DNA from 2 places in the Microbacterium aurantiacum genome. Region 2 is predicted to be linked to the other one. Evidence: predicted binding sites of a transcription regulator. Region 2 holds the regulator's gene; the other holds the start of a gene.

Region 1 (8,201 bases), on a different contig from region 2:
ATCGTGCCGAACAGGATCGCGCCCACGAGGAGATTCACCGAGCGACGTCGCGACGAGCGGCGCGCGGCGGGCGCGACGGGGGTCGCCGGAAGGTCGGTCGCGGTCATGCGGCGGCCCTCGCGCGTCGGTTGCCGGAGAGGGTGTCGCGCAGTCGCGGATCGATGAGGCGCTGGAGGATGTCGGCGGCGAAGCCGAACAGCAGCACGAGCGCGGTGGAGAAGAGGAGGATCCCCTGGATGCTCGGGAAGTCCTGCTCGCGGATCGCCACGAGCAGCATGTCGCCGAGGCCGGGAAGGGCGAAGACCCGCTCGATGACGACCGCCCCGACGAAGGTCGTCGAGAGCATGATGGCGAGGATCGAGATCACCGGGACCACGGCGTTGCGCACGCCGTGGCGCCACAGCGCCGTGGCGAAGCTCTGGCCGCTCGCGCGGGCCGCGCGCATGTACTGCTGCCCGAGGATGTCGAGCGTGGCGCTTCGGACGTACCGGGCCAGGTCGCTGCCGGCGACGATCGCGATCGCCAGCACCGGCAGGGTGAGCGAGTACAGTGCGGCCCCCGGATCCTCCCAATCGGTGCGGGGGAAGCCGCCGGCGGGGAAGACGCGCCATCCGAGCGAGAGCACGGAGACGAGGAGGATGCCGACCCAGAACGCCGGGATCGCACCGCCCAGCTGCGACAGCGCCGAGAAGGTCGCGCCGTACCAGGTGCGCGACTTCCAGGCGGCGAAGAACCCCACCGGCACGGCGATCACGACCGCGAGGGCGAAGGAGATGAGCGTCAGCGGCAGGGTCACGTTCAGGCGACGCGCGATCTCGTCGCCGACGTCGAGACGGTTGGTGAAGGACTGCCCGAGATCGAGCGTCGCCAGCTGGGCGAGGTAGTCGCCGAACTGGACGTACAGCGGTCGGTCCACGCCCAGGCGCGCGGCGGCGGCGGCGATGTCGGCTTCGGTGGCGCCGACGGAGATCAGCGCGAACACGGGGTTTCCGAGCACGCGCAGCACGACGAACAGGATCGTCGCGGCCAGCGCGAAGGCCAGCAGCAACAATCCTGTCCGTCGGATCAGATACGCGCCTATGACGCCGCCTTCTCGATGTCGTAGACGTAGAACAGCGAGTTCAGGCCGTTCTCGGGCACTCCGCTCACACCGGGGGCGGCCACGCGCAGCTGCGGGTTGAGGTACAGCCAGATGCTCGCCGCGTCGTCGGAGATCTGCTGGTTCGCCAGCTTCACCAGCTCCGTCTGCTCCTCGACCGTGGACGCGGCCTCCGAGTCGGCGAGCCACGTCTGCACGTCGGCGTTGTCGTAGCCCCAGTAGAAGTCGGGGTTTCCGTAGAAGTTGATGTCGCGGTCGTTGACGTGCCCCTGGAGGGTCGCCTCGAAGTCGGTGTCGGTGTACACCTTCTGGTACCACTCGTCGTCGGTGATGATGTTGATGTCGACCGTGATGCCGACCTTCGCCAGCTCCGTCTTGACGAACTCCGCCACCGTGGAGTGCACACCCGAGTCGGGGGTGTCCAGCGTGAAGGAGAACCCGTCGGCGTAGCCGGCATCCGCGAGCAGCTCCTCGCTCAGCGCCGGGTCGTACGGGTTGTTGTCGGCGAGGTCGAGGTACCACGGCTCCGACGGCGGCACCATCGATCCGATGAGCTGACCGCGGCCGTCCCAGATCGCGTCGAGGAGCTGCTCGCGGTTGATCGCCGAGTAGATCGCCTTCCGGACCTGGATGTCGTCGAACGGCGCGATCCGGTCGTTGAAGGCGAGGAGCTCCTTGGTCGTGGAGGTGCCCTCGATGATCTCGAAGCCCGCGGCTTCGAACTCGGCCAGGCTGTCGGGGTTCGACTGGCTCGTGACGAGGTCGACCGCGTTCGTCAGAAGCGCGTTGTTCAGCGCGGTGGGGTCGGCGTAGTACTGGTAGACGACGCCGCCGTTCGCGGGTGCCTCGCCCCAGTAGTCCTCGTTCACCTCGAGGGCGATCGAGTCGCCCTTGCGGTAGTCGGCGAGTGCGTAGGGGCCGCTGCCGTCGGCGGCGGAGGTGAGGTCTCCGGCCGCGGGGTTGACGATCCAGACGTAGCCGAGGTTGTACGTGAAGCTGATCGAAGGCTGGCTGAGGGTGACGGCGACCGTGCGGTCGTCGATCACCTCGACGCTGTCGATCACGCTCAGCTGCCGCTTGCGCGCGGCGATCGACTCCTCGCTCACGAAACGCTCGAGGCTGTACTTCACCGCCTCGGCGTCCACCGGGTCGCCGGAGTGGAAGGTCGCGTCCGGCTGCAGGGTGAAGGTGTAGACGAGCCCGTCTTCGGACACCTCGGTCTCGGTCGCCAGGAGCGGCTCGACGGCGGCGTCGTCGGTGATCTTGAACAGGCCCTCGTAGACGTTGCCGGTGAAGACCTCGGTGACGCCGGAGCTGCCGCCGAAGATCTGGTCGAGGTTGGTGGGCTCGTTCTGCGAGCCGACGATGACCTCGGCCTGCGGGTCGGCCTCACCGGGGGCGGAGGAAGGAGCGGCCCCGCCACCCGCGCAGCCGGCGAGGACGAGGGCACCGACGGCGAGGCTGGCGGCGGAAGCGAGCAGGCGGGTACGACGATGGCGTGCGGTCACGTCAGGGTCCTTCTGTGGGGGGTGGGGGGGTTGGGGGGAAGTCGGGAGGGAGGGTCAGAGGGTGAAGCCGACGGCGTAGCGCACGCGCAGCTCTCCGGCGCGGACCGCGAACGGAAGGCGGTTCTGCAGCGGCGGGAGCGGACAGTTCATCTGGTTGGAGAATCCGCACGGCGGGACCGTGGTGCGGTTGAAATCGACGGTGATCGGGATGCTGTCGCCGGGGCGGAGCGGCGTCGCCGCGCCGGGGTGATCCAGGAACAGGAAGCGTCCGGCACCGTAGGACTCGGTGCCGTTGGTGGTGTCGCCGAAGACGAGCTGCAGGGTCGCGTGACCGTCGTGGGTGGTGTCGAACGCGGCGAGCCGGTACTCGGTGCCGTCGACGGTGAAGATCAGGTCGCCGGAGACGGGGAGAGTGCGCGTGGCCCCGGCATCCTTGATGTGTTCGAAGGGGACGACGCGGTCCTCATCGACGAGTTCGAAGCGCCCCTCGAGCACCCACGCGGGGTCGTAGGGAGCGGTGATGATCTCCTCGAACGCCTCCTGGGCGGGAGAGTCCTGACGCCAGATGCGGTAGCCCTCCTGCGGGGCGCCGGTGTCGAGGTCGGTGCGGCGCAAACGCGTGAAGACGGCGTCGACGGGGTGTCCGGCGCGCGCGATGCGCTCCTCGACCGGCGGCTCGCCCGCGGGGGACCAGTGGGTGAGCACCAGCGAGAGCGCGCCGGTGGGCCCGGTCACCGTCTGTCGGCGGTCGCGGATCCACTGCGCGTGGGCCGCCTCGGTCGTCGTGTCACTCACCATCACAGGTAATCAAATGCCGCGCGACGCTCGGAAATTCCGTGTCGCCGTGTTTCTCTTCGTCGCAGGGTCCCGACGGGCGGCGTCAGTCCCGGCCACCGGGCGGACCGATGATGAGCAGGGCGACGTAGAGGCCGACGACGGCGACGGCGATGAGCAGGGCGAGCACCCACGGGCGCGCGAGGAACCACCGCATCAGCCCGTCGTGCCACGCGCCGTCGCGCGGGTCGTCGGTGCGCTCGAGGCGCCAGGGGCCGTTCAGGCGGCCGCTGCGGTGCAGCCAGATCTCGGTGGGGATCGTCGCGTAGGGGATGACGGCGCTCGCGACGGCGACGACCGTCGGTCCTGCGCCCCACCGCTGGTTCTTCGCGACGAGGATCGCGGTGGCCCCGTAGGAGAGGAAGACGAAGCCATGGATGCCGCCGCCGATCGTCACCGCGATCGCGAGGTCGGCTGTCGCCCGGAGGATCAGACCGGCGATCAGCAGCGTCCATGAGATCGCTTCGGCGACGGCGAGGACGCGGAACAGGTTCAGGGGCGCGCGGAACACGGGTCTCCTTCACTCGGGTGCCGGTCCAGCCTACGTCCGCCGCGTGCGCCCACCGTTCCGCGCATTACCGTGGAGCGGTGACCTTCTCCTTCGACGCACTGCGTCGCTCACCCGACGTCGAGGGCCCGGGTCTGGTGGCGGTGGATGCCGCGGATCGGCTGATCCTCGACGAGTCCGCCGATGCGCGGGCGGGCGCGCACCCGGAGCGGATCGTCGTGATCGGCGACACCCATGGCGCGTTGACGCTGGGTGCGGCGGACGCCGGGGCCCGCGGCATCCGTGTGCATCAAGACGCGTTGAGCGGCGAACGGGCGCTGGAGCGGAACGCGGAGGGTGTCGGACTGGTCGGGACGTTCACGCGCATGCCGCTGTCACCGGAACTCGTGCGCGACGCCGAGGTCGTCCTGCTGCGCCTCCCCCGGTCGTTGGATGCGCTCGCCGATCAGGCCGGACTCATCGCGCACTATGCCGCGCCCGGCGTGCGGGTATTCGCCGGCGGACGCCTGAAGCACATGTCGAGATCGATGAACGAGGTGCTCGGACGGCGGTTCGGCGTCGTGGAAGCGTCTCTGGCGCGGCAGAAGTCGCGCGTGCTGCGGGCGTCCGCGCCACGCGAGGGCGCTGATCCCGTGCCGGCGCGCGCGGAGATCGACGGGCTCGTGGTCTGCGCATTCGGCGGGGCGTTCGCGGGCGCGACGATCGACATCGGGACGCGGCTGCTGCTCGCGCACCTTCCCGAGCAGATGCCGAACCACGGCGTCGTCATCGATTTCGCCTGCGGCACCGGTGTCGTCGCCGCCGAGCTCGCGCGTCGGCATCCGGAGCTCTCGGTGATCGCCACGGATCAGTCCGCGGTGGCGGTGGCGTCCGCCCGCGCGACGGCGGAGGCGAACGGCGTGAGCGCCCGCGTCCACGTGGTGCGGGACGATCTGCTCTCGGCCCAGCCGGACGGGAGCGCCGAGATGATCGCCCTCAATCCCCCGTTCCACAGCGATGCAGCCGTGACGTCGACCCTCGCGCCGCGCTTCTTCCGCGAGGCGGGACGCGTCCTCCGCCCCGGCGGCGAGCTGTGGACGGTGTGGAACTCGCCGCTGAACTACCGAGGCGCGCTCGAGCGCGCGGTCGGCCCCACGCGCCAGGTCGCGCGCAACGCGAAGTTCACGGTGACCGTGTCGGTCGCACGCTGACCACATCGCCGACGGCACCGCGGCGAAAGCGCGGCGAGACCGTGGATTCTCAGAACGGTGGGGACCCCATCGCTCGCGCCGGCTGGGGCTCCGGCTCGGGCTCGGTGTCAGGTTCGGGGATGAACATCACCCGGGGTGGTGGGTCCTCGATGTAGACCTTCCCCGACGGCGCGGTGAACTTCAGCCTTCCGCCCGGAAGTTGTTCGACAGTCCATCCAGCGGCATGCCGGGTCACATGGTGTCGGGTGCAGCACGGCCCGAGGTTGTCGCCGTCGGTCTTCCCGCCGTTCGCATACTCCCGGTGGTGATCGATCTCGGACCGCATCGCGGGTCGACGGCACCCGGGGAACGCGCACCGCACGTACCGGGCCTGCAGGAACCTCTTGATCCCCGCCGTCGGCGTATACCGATCCGTGGTGAGCACTTCGGCGGTGACGGGGTGGAGGAACACCCGGTCGAACCCGGGAGCGTTCCCCGTGAGGATCCGCACCGTCGCCGGGTCGATCGCGCACTTGCCGTTCAACTCCGCCCCACCCGACGTCGTCCCCGCCAGGGTTGTGGCGGGGATGCTGACCTGCACGCTCGCGCGGATCGCTGCGAGGCCACCGCCGGTGGGATCGATGGTGGGAGCGGCGGTGAGGAGCATGTCCATCACGACATCCGCGCGGATCTGATCCAGGGTGCGGTCGTCGAACCACGGCTCTTCGATGTCCTCACCGCGCGCCCGCCGCTCCGCGTACTCCCGTCGGGCCCGCAGGTCGGCGGCTTTGATCTCCCGCGCTTCCTGGGTCGCACGGTCATACGCCCCGTGGACGTAGGTGGAGGGGGCGATCGTTCCGAGCATCGACATCCCGTCGGGGAGGTCTTCGACGAACACGCGTTGCGTGCACGCCGCGACCTCGTGCCGCTCCTGCACCGTCCGCGGGTTGAGCTTGTCCGCCACCTGCTGCGCATAGGGACGCAACCGTCCGGTCGCGGTCTTCACCGCGTAGTCCAGGACGTCCTTCTCATACGCCGCCCGCGTAGCCGGGTCGGGCAGGTCCGACCCGAACTCCATGATCACCTTCGTGTGCGCCTGCGACACCTTCGCCGCCCGCCACGCCTCGAACGTCGGGGCATACTCCGTCACCAACCGGTGGCACTCGAACAACCGGTTCTGCACCGTGCTGTCATTCACCCGGGTCGCCGCAGCGATCTCCGCCGCCATCGCCCGCAACGGCATCTCCCGCGTCTTCACCGTCGCCGACCCCAGAAGTGCGGTCTGCTCCTGCGTATATGCGTACGCCTCCGCCATCGCCGCGGCCTCACGCGCCTGCCCCTCCGCCACCATCCGCCGCGACTCGACGATCTCGTCCACGAACGCGGCCGTCTTCCGCGCCACCTCATCACGACCGTCGCACTCGTCCACCGGCTCTGGAGTCTCGTCCATGTCTTCCCGTCTCGATCAGTACCAGGTGATCACAGACTAGAACGTACCTCCGACATTGCGCGGCTCACCGCCAGCGTCGTCGCGAACGTGTTCGGTTCCCCGCGCACGCGTCAGCGGCGCGTCGACCAGAGCGCCCACGCCACGAGCACGGGCTGGAAGAACAGGCGGAAGAAGCGCTTGCGGTCGGTGTCCAGGCCGAATCCGTCGCGGCGGCGGAGCCACTGCTCGATGTTGCCGGGGAAGATCGCGATGAAGAACGCTGCCAGGGTCGCTCCCACACGGCGGCGCGATCCGGGCAGGGCGACGAGCGATGCTCCGAGCAACACCTCGACCACCCCGGAGGCAACGACGACACCGTCTTCGTCCATAAGCTCGCGCGCGAAGTCCGGCACCTGCGCACGGAACTCCTTGCGCGCCCAGGTGAGGTGGCTGATGCCGGCGAACACCATGGCCGAAGCCAGCGCCCACCGGGCGGCGGTGCGGATCATGCGAGCTCCGCCTTGACGTAGGCGACGATCGCGTTCGCGTGCCCGTGACCGAGGCCGTGCTCTTCCTTCAGCGCCTGGACAACAGCCATGTGCGACTGGGTGTCGAGCCCGTCGGCCGCGATGTCGAGCCACTCCTGGACCGGACGGCCATAGGTCTTCTCGATGCTCGGGAAGTAGGACGCCGGCCCCTTGACGGTCTCACCGGCGATAGGTGGAGACGGCGCGAGCACACGATGGGTGGTCATGCTGAGAGCGTAAGGGCTGGAGCGTCGAGAGGACACCGTCGAGACTGGGGCCATGCAGCGCGTTCTCGTCCTCGGCGGCACGGGGTGGGCGGGTCGGGAGACCGTCCGCCACCTGATCGACAGCGGCGCGGACGTGACCTGCCTCGCCCGCGGGACCTCCGGCGGCGTCCCGGACGGCGCCCGTCTCATCCGGGCTGACCGCAGCGCCCCCGGCTCATACGACGGACTCCACGGGGACTGGGACGAGGTCATCGAGTTCTCCTACGCTCCCGACCTCGTCGGGCCGGCCCTCGACGCACTCGCCGATCGCGCAGCCCACTGGACGCTCGTCTCGACGATCTCGGTGTACGCACGCAACGACGAACCCGGCGCCGACGAGTCGGCCGCGCTCGTCTCCCCCGCCGACCTGACGCAGTACCCGGACGCGAAGGCCGCCGCCGAGCTCGCCACCCGCCGCCGCCTGGAGGATCGACTGCTCATCGCCCGCCCCGGACTCATCGTCGGCCCCGGTGACCCGAGCGACCGCTTCGGCTACTGGCCTGCACGATTCAGTCGCAGCGGCAGGGCGCTTCTGCCGGTGACGGAAGACCGATTCGTGCAGGTCATCGATGTCGCCGACCTGGCGGCGTGGCTCGCCCGAGCCGCCACGAACGGCATCCGAGGCACGGTGAACGCCGTCGGCGACGTCCATCCGATGGCCACCGCACTCGCGGAGATGGCGGATGCGGCCTCGTCCGCCGGCGACCGCGTCGAGGTGGACGACGACGCGCTCCTCGCCCTCGACGTGCAGTACTGGGCGGGGCCCCGCTCCCTCCCCCTGTGGCTCCCCCGCGCGGACACCGCGCTCGCGCAACGATCCGGGCGTCGCTTTCTCGAGACGGGCGGGCGCATCCGCCCGCT
Region 2 (8,201 bases):
CGCTCGTAGAGCCCGTCCCAGACGGCGCGGGGATCGTCGACACCGCCGAAGAGCACGAAGTTGGTCCAGGATTCGTAGGGGCGGTATCCCAGTGCCTGCAGCGTCGCTGAGATGCGGTCGCGCTGGGCGACGATGTCGTCGACCATCCGGAGCATGGTCGGGGCGTGCTGCAGCGCGGCGGTCGCCGCCGCCTGCGTGAGCGCGCTGAGGTGGTATGGAAGGCGCACCAGGCGCAACGCGTCGACGACGGCGGGATCCGCCGCGAGATATCCGACCCGCGCGCCCGCGAAGGCGAAGGCCTTGCTCATCGTGCGCGAGACCACGAGCCGCTCGCGGCCGGGGAGCAGCGTGAGTGCGGACGGCTCTTCCCGCGGGGCGAACTCCTGATAGGCCTCGTCGACGATGACGACGCCGTCCGTGGCGTCGTACACCGCGCGGATGGCGTCCAGGCCCATCGGCGTGCCGGTGGGGTTGTTCGGCGCGCAGAGGAAGACGACGTCCGCCCCGGCGTCGGCGACCTGCCGAGCGGCATCCTCCGGATCGACGGTGAAGTCCTCGCGACGTCTGCCGGCGACCCATTCCGCGCCCGTCGCGCGCGTGAGGATCGGATACATCGAGTAGGTGGGGGCGAACCCGAACGCGCGCCGACCCGGCCCGCCGAACGCCTGAAGCATGTGTTGGAGAACCTCGTTCGACCCGTTCGCGGCCCAGATGTTGGCCGCTTCGAGGCCGTGGCCGAGGTACTGCGCGAACCCCTCGCGCAGACCGGTGAACTCACGGTCCGGGTACCGATTGACCTCGCGGAGCGCGAGCGCCACCGCGTCGAGGATGTCGTCGGCGACCTCTTCCGGAACCGGGTGGGTGTTCTCGTTGACGTTGAGCGCGACGGGGAGGGCGGCCTGAGGCGCGCCGTACGGTGTCATCCCCCGGAGGTCATCGCGCAGGGGAAGGTCTTCCAAGCGGGTGGTCACCCCTCCCATCGTAGGGCGCCCCGCCCGCCCGGGCCGATCACCGACCGGGCGCGTAGTCCGTCGGGATCGCGAGGCTCTGACCCGCCTGCAGACCGGCGCCGTCGAGGGCGTTGAGCCGCACGATGGCATCGACCACGTCGCGCGGATCCGCGCCCGGCGCGACCCGCTCAGCGATGGACCAGAGCGAATCCCCCGGCGCGACGACGACCGCCGAGAACGTGCCCTCCGGCGCGCCCCCCTCGCGTCCCGCCAGAGCGCTGCCGCCGCTGATCACCGCGAGCACCATGGCGACGGACACCGGCAGCGCCACCACGAACGCCAGCGCGCGGCGCCCCCGCGTTGTCAATCGAAGCCGCGTCCGCGGGGCGATCGGACGGGGGTACCAGGTGGTGTCGATGGTGGTCATGTTCTTCTCCTCTGAGATCGGTCGGAGCCGTTCTCTGTTCGGGAGTTCGCATGCGACCCCCGGCCAGAGGAGCCGCACGCGAACTTCTCTTCCGAAGCTATCTTCGACTATGGTGGATGTCAAATGCCGGGATCGGACCGACACTGTCGAAAGCGACACGCCCCTCCGATCCCGGCGATGGTCCGAAGGTGCGGATACGGTTTCGATAGCGGAACCACACCACGGACCTCCGACATTCGAAGACCGCTCTGCGACACAGGGCGAGACAGGAGCCGAGATGAGCGACGTCACCGGATCTCAGAAGCCGCACACCCGGCGCCGCAAGAGCCTGAGCGAGAAGCAGCTGGCGATCCTGGAAGTCATCCAGCGGTCGATCGCCCGCCACGGATACCCGCCGAGCATGCGCGAGATCGGCGATGCGGTAGGGCTGAAGTCGCTGTCCAGCGTCACGCACCAGCTCAACCAGCTCGAACTCAGCGGATACCTCCGGCGCGACGCCGGCAAGACCCGCGCGATGGAGGTGCTCATCGATCTGCCCGGCACGGCCACCGAGAGCCCCGTGGACGCCTCCCCCACGGTCGGCGACGCCGCCCTCGTGCCGCTGGTGGGGCGCATCGCAGCCGGCGTCCCCATCACCGCCGACCAGCAGATCGACGAGATCTTCCCCCTGCCCCGACAGCTCGTCGGCAAGGGCGACCTGTTCATGCTCAAGGTCACCGGGGAGTCGATGATCGACGCCGCCATCTGCGACGGCGACTGGGTCGTCGTGCGTTCTCAGCCGAGCGCCGACAACGGCGACATCGTCGCCGCGATGCTCGACGGCGAAGCGACCGTGAAGACCTTCCGTCAGAGGGACGGCCATACGTGGCTGCTTCCGCGCAACTCGGCCTTCGAACCCATCCTCGGCGACGACGCCGTCGTCCTCGGCAAAGTCGTCGCCGTCCTCCGCAGCGTCTGACTCCCCGGGGGGCTCACCCGCCGGGGGTGATCCTCCGACGCCGACCGCGGCGGGTGCACCATGATGGCCCCATGACCATGGAGTCCTCCGATCACGCCGCGCTCGAGGCGCGCATCCGCGAGCTGGAAGCGGAGAACGCCCGACTGTCCGTCCGCCAGGATGACGAGCCCGCACCGCGATCCGGCCGGGGTCGGATCCGCAGCCTCGCCTCCGCGGTGTGCATCATCATCGCGGCTGTCCTCGTCCCCGTGTCGATCGTGTCCGCCTGGACCCGCGTCCAGCTCGTCGACGAGGACGCGTTCGTGTCGACGCTCGCGCCGCTGTCGACCGACCCGTCCGTGCAGGCGCTCATCGTCGACGAGACGATGGAGGCGATCACCGACCAGGTCGACTTCGACGCCCTCACGGCCGAGGTGTTCTCGGCCGTCACCGATCTCGGCCTCCCCCCGCGTGCGGCATCCGCCCTGGAGCTGCTCCAGCGGCCGGCAGCGGCCGGACTCGAGAGCCTCGTGCAGACCACGGTCACCCGCGTGGTGGCCTCCGACGCCTTCACCGATGTCTGGGCGACGACGACGCGAGCGGCCCATCGCGCGTTGACCGCGGCGGCCACCTCCGACGGGGGCGGTCTGGTCGTCCGCACCGACGACGGGGTCGGCATCCAGCTGGGAGCCGTCGTCGAACGGGTCAAGGGGAACCTGCAGGATCGCGGGATCGGCGTCGCGACCCTCATCCCGGCCGTCGACCGGGTGATCATCCTCGGAGACGGGCAGAACCTGGCGCTCTTGCGCACCGGCTATGCCGCCGCCGCCGTGGGCGGGTGGTGGCTCCCCGTCGTGACGCTCGCGCTCTTCGGCCTCGGCATCCTCCTCGCCCGGCGCCGCAGTGTCGCCGTCCTCGGAACCGGCGTGGCGTTGGCACTCGGCGCCGGTTCACTCGCGGCCGGGTTCGCCGTCGGCGGCGCCGGGGTCGGCGCGGTCGCGCAGGACGCCGGCCTCTCGCCGTCGGCGCTGGAAGTGATCTACGCACAGATGGTCGGGGCGATGGCGCACTCCGCCGCCGTCCTCGCGCTCCTCGGCGTCCTCGTCGCCGTCGCCGGGTGGATGCTCGGCCGCTCCCGTCCCGCTCGCGCTCTGCGCGCCGCCGGCGGACGCGCCGGCGCGGCCGCGCGCGCCCGCGTCGCCGTGTGGGGGGTGGACACCGGTCGCTTCGGCCGCTGGCTCGGGACACGTCGCGTCCTCGTCCGCGTGCTCCTGGCCGCGGGCGCCGTCCTGTGGCTGTTCGCGCTGCGCCCCCTCAGCATCGGCGACATCGTCGCCGTGATCCTGACGACCCTCGGCGTCGCGCTCATCCTCGAGGTCCTGCAGATCCGACAGGCCGAGGTCGAAACAGCCCGGTAGCGGCGCTTCCGACGGTTTCGCTCTAGCGTGGAGGGGGTGACCACCCCCTCGGAACACAACGCTCCCGCGTCCGCCCCCGCCTGGGGCGCATGGCCGTCACCCCTGGACGCGCGATCGGTCGCCCGTTCGTCGCCTCGCCTCGAGGGCGCATGCTTCGCCGGGCCGGCGCGCGACGAGATCTGGTGGGGTGAATCGCTTCCCGACGAGGGCGGCCGCATCGCCGTCCGGGCACGCAGCGCGGACGGCGATGTCCGGACACTCCTGCCCACGCCCTGGAACGCCCGCTCGCGCGTCCATGAGTACGGCGGGGGCGCGTGGGCGGCGCACGAGGACCTCCTGGTGTTCGTGGAGAAGACCGACCAGCGGGTCTACGCCCTCGCTCCCGGCTCGGCGCCGACCGCCCTCACCGCGGAGGACCCGGACGTCCGCTTCGGAGGCCTGAGCGTTCAAAGCGGGCGGCTCCTCGCCGTCCGCGAGACCCTCGGCGCACCCGTGCGGCGCGACATCGTGGAGATCCCCTGGAACGGCGATGCCGGCACCCCGCCGACTGTCCTGGCCACCGGAAGCGATTTCGTCGCCCACCCGGCACTCTCCCCCGACGGCGGGCGGATCGCCTGGATCGCCTGGAACCACCCCGACATGCCCTGGGACCGGGCGGAGGTGCGGGTCGCGGAGATCCGCATACCCGGGAACGAGGGGCGCGCGATCGCCGGAGGCGGGTCCTCGCCGGTGCAACCGGTCTGGCTCGACGACGACACACTCCTCTACTCCGACGATCCCGACGGACGGTGGAACCTCTGGCGTCACGATCTCCGCACCGGGACCCGCACCTCCGTCGCCCCGGCCGACGCCGACACCGGGGGTCCGCTCTGGGTCCTCGGCACGCGCTGGTTCCGCCCTCTCGACGACGGCCGGATCGTCGCGGTGCGCACCCGCGGGAGCGACGAGATCGTCCTCCTCTCGCCGGACGGGGGTGCACGGCGCCTTCCGGTGGATGTCATCGCGACCGCGGCGATCGAGGACGCCGCGGGAGCGCGGGTGCTCGTCAGCGGCACGACGGCCCACGGCATGCCGGCGCTCCGGCTCGTGGACGTCGACGTCGACAAGCCCGAAGACGTGGTCCGGATCGCCGGCGACGTTCCGCCCTGGCCGGCGGCGTTCACCCCCACCGCCCGCGAGGTCACGGTGAACGGACCGCACGGCCCCGTCCACGCCTTCGACTTCCCTCCGACCAACCCCGACGTCCCGGTTCCGGCGCGCGACCGCGCGGACGCGAGCACGGCTTCGCCGTACGTCGTGTTCGTCCACGGCGGTCCGACCGCGCACGTCGGCGGCGCAGCATCCGGCAAGATCGCCTATCTCACCAGCCGAGGCATCGGTGTACTCGACGTCAACTACGGCGGCTCCACGGGCTACGGCCGCCCCTACCGCGAGCGGCTCCGCGGCGCCTGGGGCATCGTCGACGTCGACGACATCGTCGCGGTGGTCAGCGCGCTGGCCGCGGAGGGGCGGCTAGACCCGGACCGCGTGGCCATCGCGGGCGGGTCGGCCGGCGGCTGGACCGTGCTCCGCGCGGTCACCGGCACCGATGTCTTCGCCGCCGGGATCAGCCGCTACGGCGTCGCGGATCTGCGCCTCCTCGCCGCGGAGACCGAGGACTTCGAGTCCCGCTACCTCGACGGGCTCGTCGGGCCGCTCCCCGAGGCCGAGGCGCGCTACGTCGAGCTGTCCCCGCTCACGCGACCGGAGGACTTCCGCACGCCGCTCCTGATCGAGCAGGGTTCGGAGGATGCCGTCGTCCCGCCGTCGCAGTCCGAAGCCGTCCGCGACGCCCTCACCGCGGCGGGCGTGCCCCACGCCTATCTGCTCTTCGACGGTGAGGGGCACGGATTCCGCCGGGCGGAGACCATCGAGCGCGCCCTCGAGGCGGAGCTCGCCTTCCTCGGGCTGGTCTTCGGCTTCACTCCTCCGGGAATCCCGCCGCTGACGCTGGACTAGTTCCGGAGGAACGGCGCCAGGCGTGCCGCCAGGTGCTCACCGACCCGCGCATGCACCGCGGTGCCCTCCTCCTCGTGCTCTTCGGCGAGGATCATGCCGTGCTCGTGGATCGCCGACACCAGCTCTCCGCGGTCGTAGGGCACGAGCGCGTGCACCTCGACAGCGGGGAGCGGAAGCGCCGCCTCGATCGTCGCCCGAAGCTCCGCAACGCCCTCGCCGGTGCGGGAAGAAGCGAAGACGGCGTCCGGCTGCAGCCCGCGCAGCAGGAGACGCGCGTCGTCGTCCAGGAGATCGGCCTTGTTGAACACCACGATCTCGGGAAGATCCCGCGCGCCGACATCGCCGATCACATCGCGGACGGTCGCCAGCTGCGCCGCCGGGTCGGGATGGGCGCCGTCCACCACGTGGACGATGACGTCGGCCTGTCCCACCTCTTCGAGCGTGGAACGGAAGGCTTCGACGAGCTGGTGAGGCAGGTTCCGCACGAATCCGACCGTGTCCGTGAGCGTGTACACCCGACCGTCCTCGGCCTCGGCGCGGCGGACCGTCGCGTCGAGCGTCGCGAACAGGGCGTTCTCCACCAGCACGCCCGCGCTGGTGAGCCGGTTCAGAAGGCTGGATTTGCCCGCGTTGGTGTACCCCGCGATCGCGACCGACGGAATCGTGTTGCGCCTGCGCTCCGCGCGTTTGGCGTCCCGCGCCGGCGCGAAGTCGCGGATCTGACGACGCAGCTGCGCCATGCGGGTGCGGATACGACGACGGTCGAGCTCGATCTTCGTCTCACCCGGACCGCGGGAGCCCATGCCGGCACCACCGGCGCCGACCTGGCCGCCCGCCTGGCGTGACATCGAGTCGCCCCACCCGCGCAGACGCGGGAGGAGGTACTCCAGCTGGGCGAGCTCGACCTGGGCTTTGCCCTCGCGACTCTTGGCGTGCTGGCTGAAGATGTCGAGGATGACCGTGGTGCGGTCGATGACCTTCACCTTCACCACGTCCTCGAGGGCACGCCGCTGGCTCGGGGCGAGTTCGGTGTCGGCGATCACGGTGTCGGCGCCGACGGCGGCGACGATGTCACGGAGCTCCTCCGCCTTGCCCCGCCCCACGTACGTCGCCGGGTCGGGGTGCGGCCGCCGCTGCAGCACGCCGTCGAGCACCACGGCACCGGCCGTCTCGGCCAACGCGGCGAGCTCGCGCAGCGAGTTCTCGGCGTCCTCGGTCGCGCCCTGCGGATGCACACCCACCAGGACGACGTTCTCCAGACGCAGCTGGCGGTACTCGACCTCGGTGACGTCCTCGAGCTCGGTCGACAGCCCGGGGACGCGCCGGAGGGCGGCGCGCTCCTCACGATCCCACTGATCGCCGTCGCTGTCCGCACCGTACGCGGTGGACGCGTCCTGGAGCGCCTGTGCGTTCCCGAACACGCGCGCACCGGATCCGGTGTCGGCGTGCGACAGCACGCGATCCACCGGGTCCACCGGCTGCTCGTCGGCGGTGGGCGGTGTGGTGTGGTGCGTCATCAGTTCCTTCCGGGATGCCGGGGCCCGGGCATCCGTGAATTCTAGCCTCCCGCGCAGGCGGCGTCCTCCGCTACGCTCGTGAGCCATGGGAAGCGACCACTACTTCAGTGCTTCCCCCGCCAGTCCGGAGAACCTGCGGCGTATCCGCGTGGTACTCCAGGGACGGGAGGTCGAGGTCATGACCGCCGGCGGCGTGTTCAGCCCCGATCACGTCGACTCGGGCACCGCGGTGCTCCTGGCGAACACGCCCCCTCCCCCCGCGGGGGGACACCTGCTCGACATCGGCTCCGGGTGGGGGCCGATATCGCTGTCCCTTGCGATGGCGTCGCCGCACGCGACGATCTGGGCTGTCGATGTGAACGAGCGCGCCCTGGATCTGGTTCGTCGCAATGCGGAGAGCCTCGGACTCCCCCACGTCAACGCCGTGCGACCCGAGGATGTTCCCGACGACATCGTGTTCCGATCGATCCGCTCGAATCCCCCGATCCGCGTCGGGAAGAACGAGCTGCACGGTCTGCTGGAGAAGTGGATCCCGCGTTTGGACGAGCGATCCGACGCCTGGCTGGTGGTGCAGCGGAACCTCGGCTCCGACTCCCTGCAACGCTGGTTGGCAGCGACGTTCGAGCGCGGCTACAGCGTGCACCGCGCCGCGACGAGCCGGGGTTTCCGAGTGCTGCGCGTGCGCCGTCACGGATCACCGCCGACGGAGCCCATCGCGCTCCCTGAGCCAGACCGGCGAGATGAGTCAGGCCAGCGAGATCTCCCCCGAGAAGACCAGGGAGGCCGGTCCCGACAGGAGCACGTGAAGCGTGCCGTCCAGGTCGACGGTCCGGACGCCCAGGGAACCGCCCGGAACCTCCACGTTCCATCGGTCCGGGGCTGCCGGGCCCGCCCAGTGCCGCACGGCGAGCGCTGAGGCGGCCACGCCGGTTCCGCAGCTGAGCGTCTCTCCCA

The links. The regulator LexA, encoded in region 2, represses DNA repair genes until DNA is damaged. The targets are predictions, from matches to a motif close to TCGAACANNTGTTCGA.
Region 1: the regulator LexA is predicted to act here: its motif matches at 6,606-6,621, upstream of KZC50_RS13205 (HNH endonuclease signature motif containing protein).

What each region holds. Positions count from the first base shown of each region.
Region 1 covers NZ_JAHWXH010000003.1:83,368-91,568, reverse strand. The annotation lists gene KZC50_RS13235 (ABC transporter permease) at 1-107, opposite strand, end outside; gene KZC50_RS13230 (ABC transporter permease) at 104-1,048, opposite strand; gene KZC50_RS13225 (ABC transporter substrate-binding protein) at 1,078-2,607, opposite strand; gene KZC50_RS13220 (DUF1684 domain-containing protein) at 2,662-3,405, opposite strand; gene KZC50_RS13215 (DUF3817 domain-containing protein) at 3,488-3,952, opposite strand; gene KZC50_RS13210 (class I SAM-dependent methyltransferase) at 4,030-5,139, shown strand; gene KZC50_RS13205 (HNH endonuclease signature motif containing protein) at 5,189-6,568, opposite strand; gene KZC50_RS13200 (DoxX family protein) at 6,679-7,053, opposite strand; gene KZC50_RS13195 (DUF4287 domain-containing protein) at 7,053-7,301, opposite strand; gene KZC50_RS13190 (NAD-dependent epimerase/dehydratase family protein) at 7,354-8,201, shown strand, end outside.
Region 2 covers NZ_JAHWXH010000004.1:24,067-32,267, forward strand. The annotation lists gene KZC50_RS14190 (histidinol-phosphate transaminase) at 1-980, opposite strand, end outside; gene KZC50_RS14195 (LysM peptidoglycan-binding domain-containing protein) at 1,009-1,377, opposite strand; gene lexA (transcriptional repressor LexA) at 1,655-2,335, shown strand; gene KZC50_RS14205 (hypothetical protein) at 2,407-3,732, shown strand; gene KZC50_RS14210 (S9 family peptidase) at 3,769-5,730, shown strand; gene hflX (GTPase HflX) at 5,727-7,247, opposite strand; partial or broken gene KZC50_RS14220 (class I SAM-dependent methyltransferase) at 7,333-7,971, shown strand; gene dapF (diaminopimelate epimerase) at 7,993-8,201, opposite strand, start outside.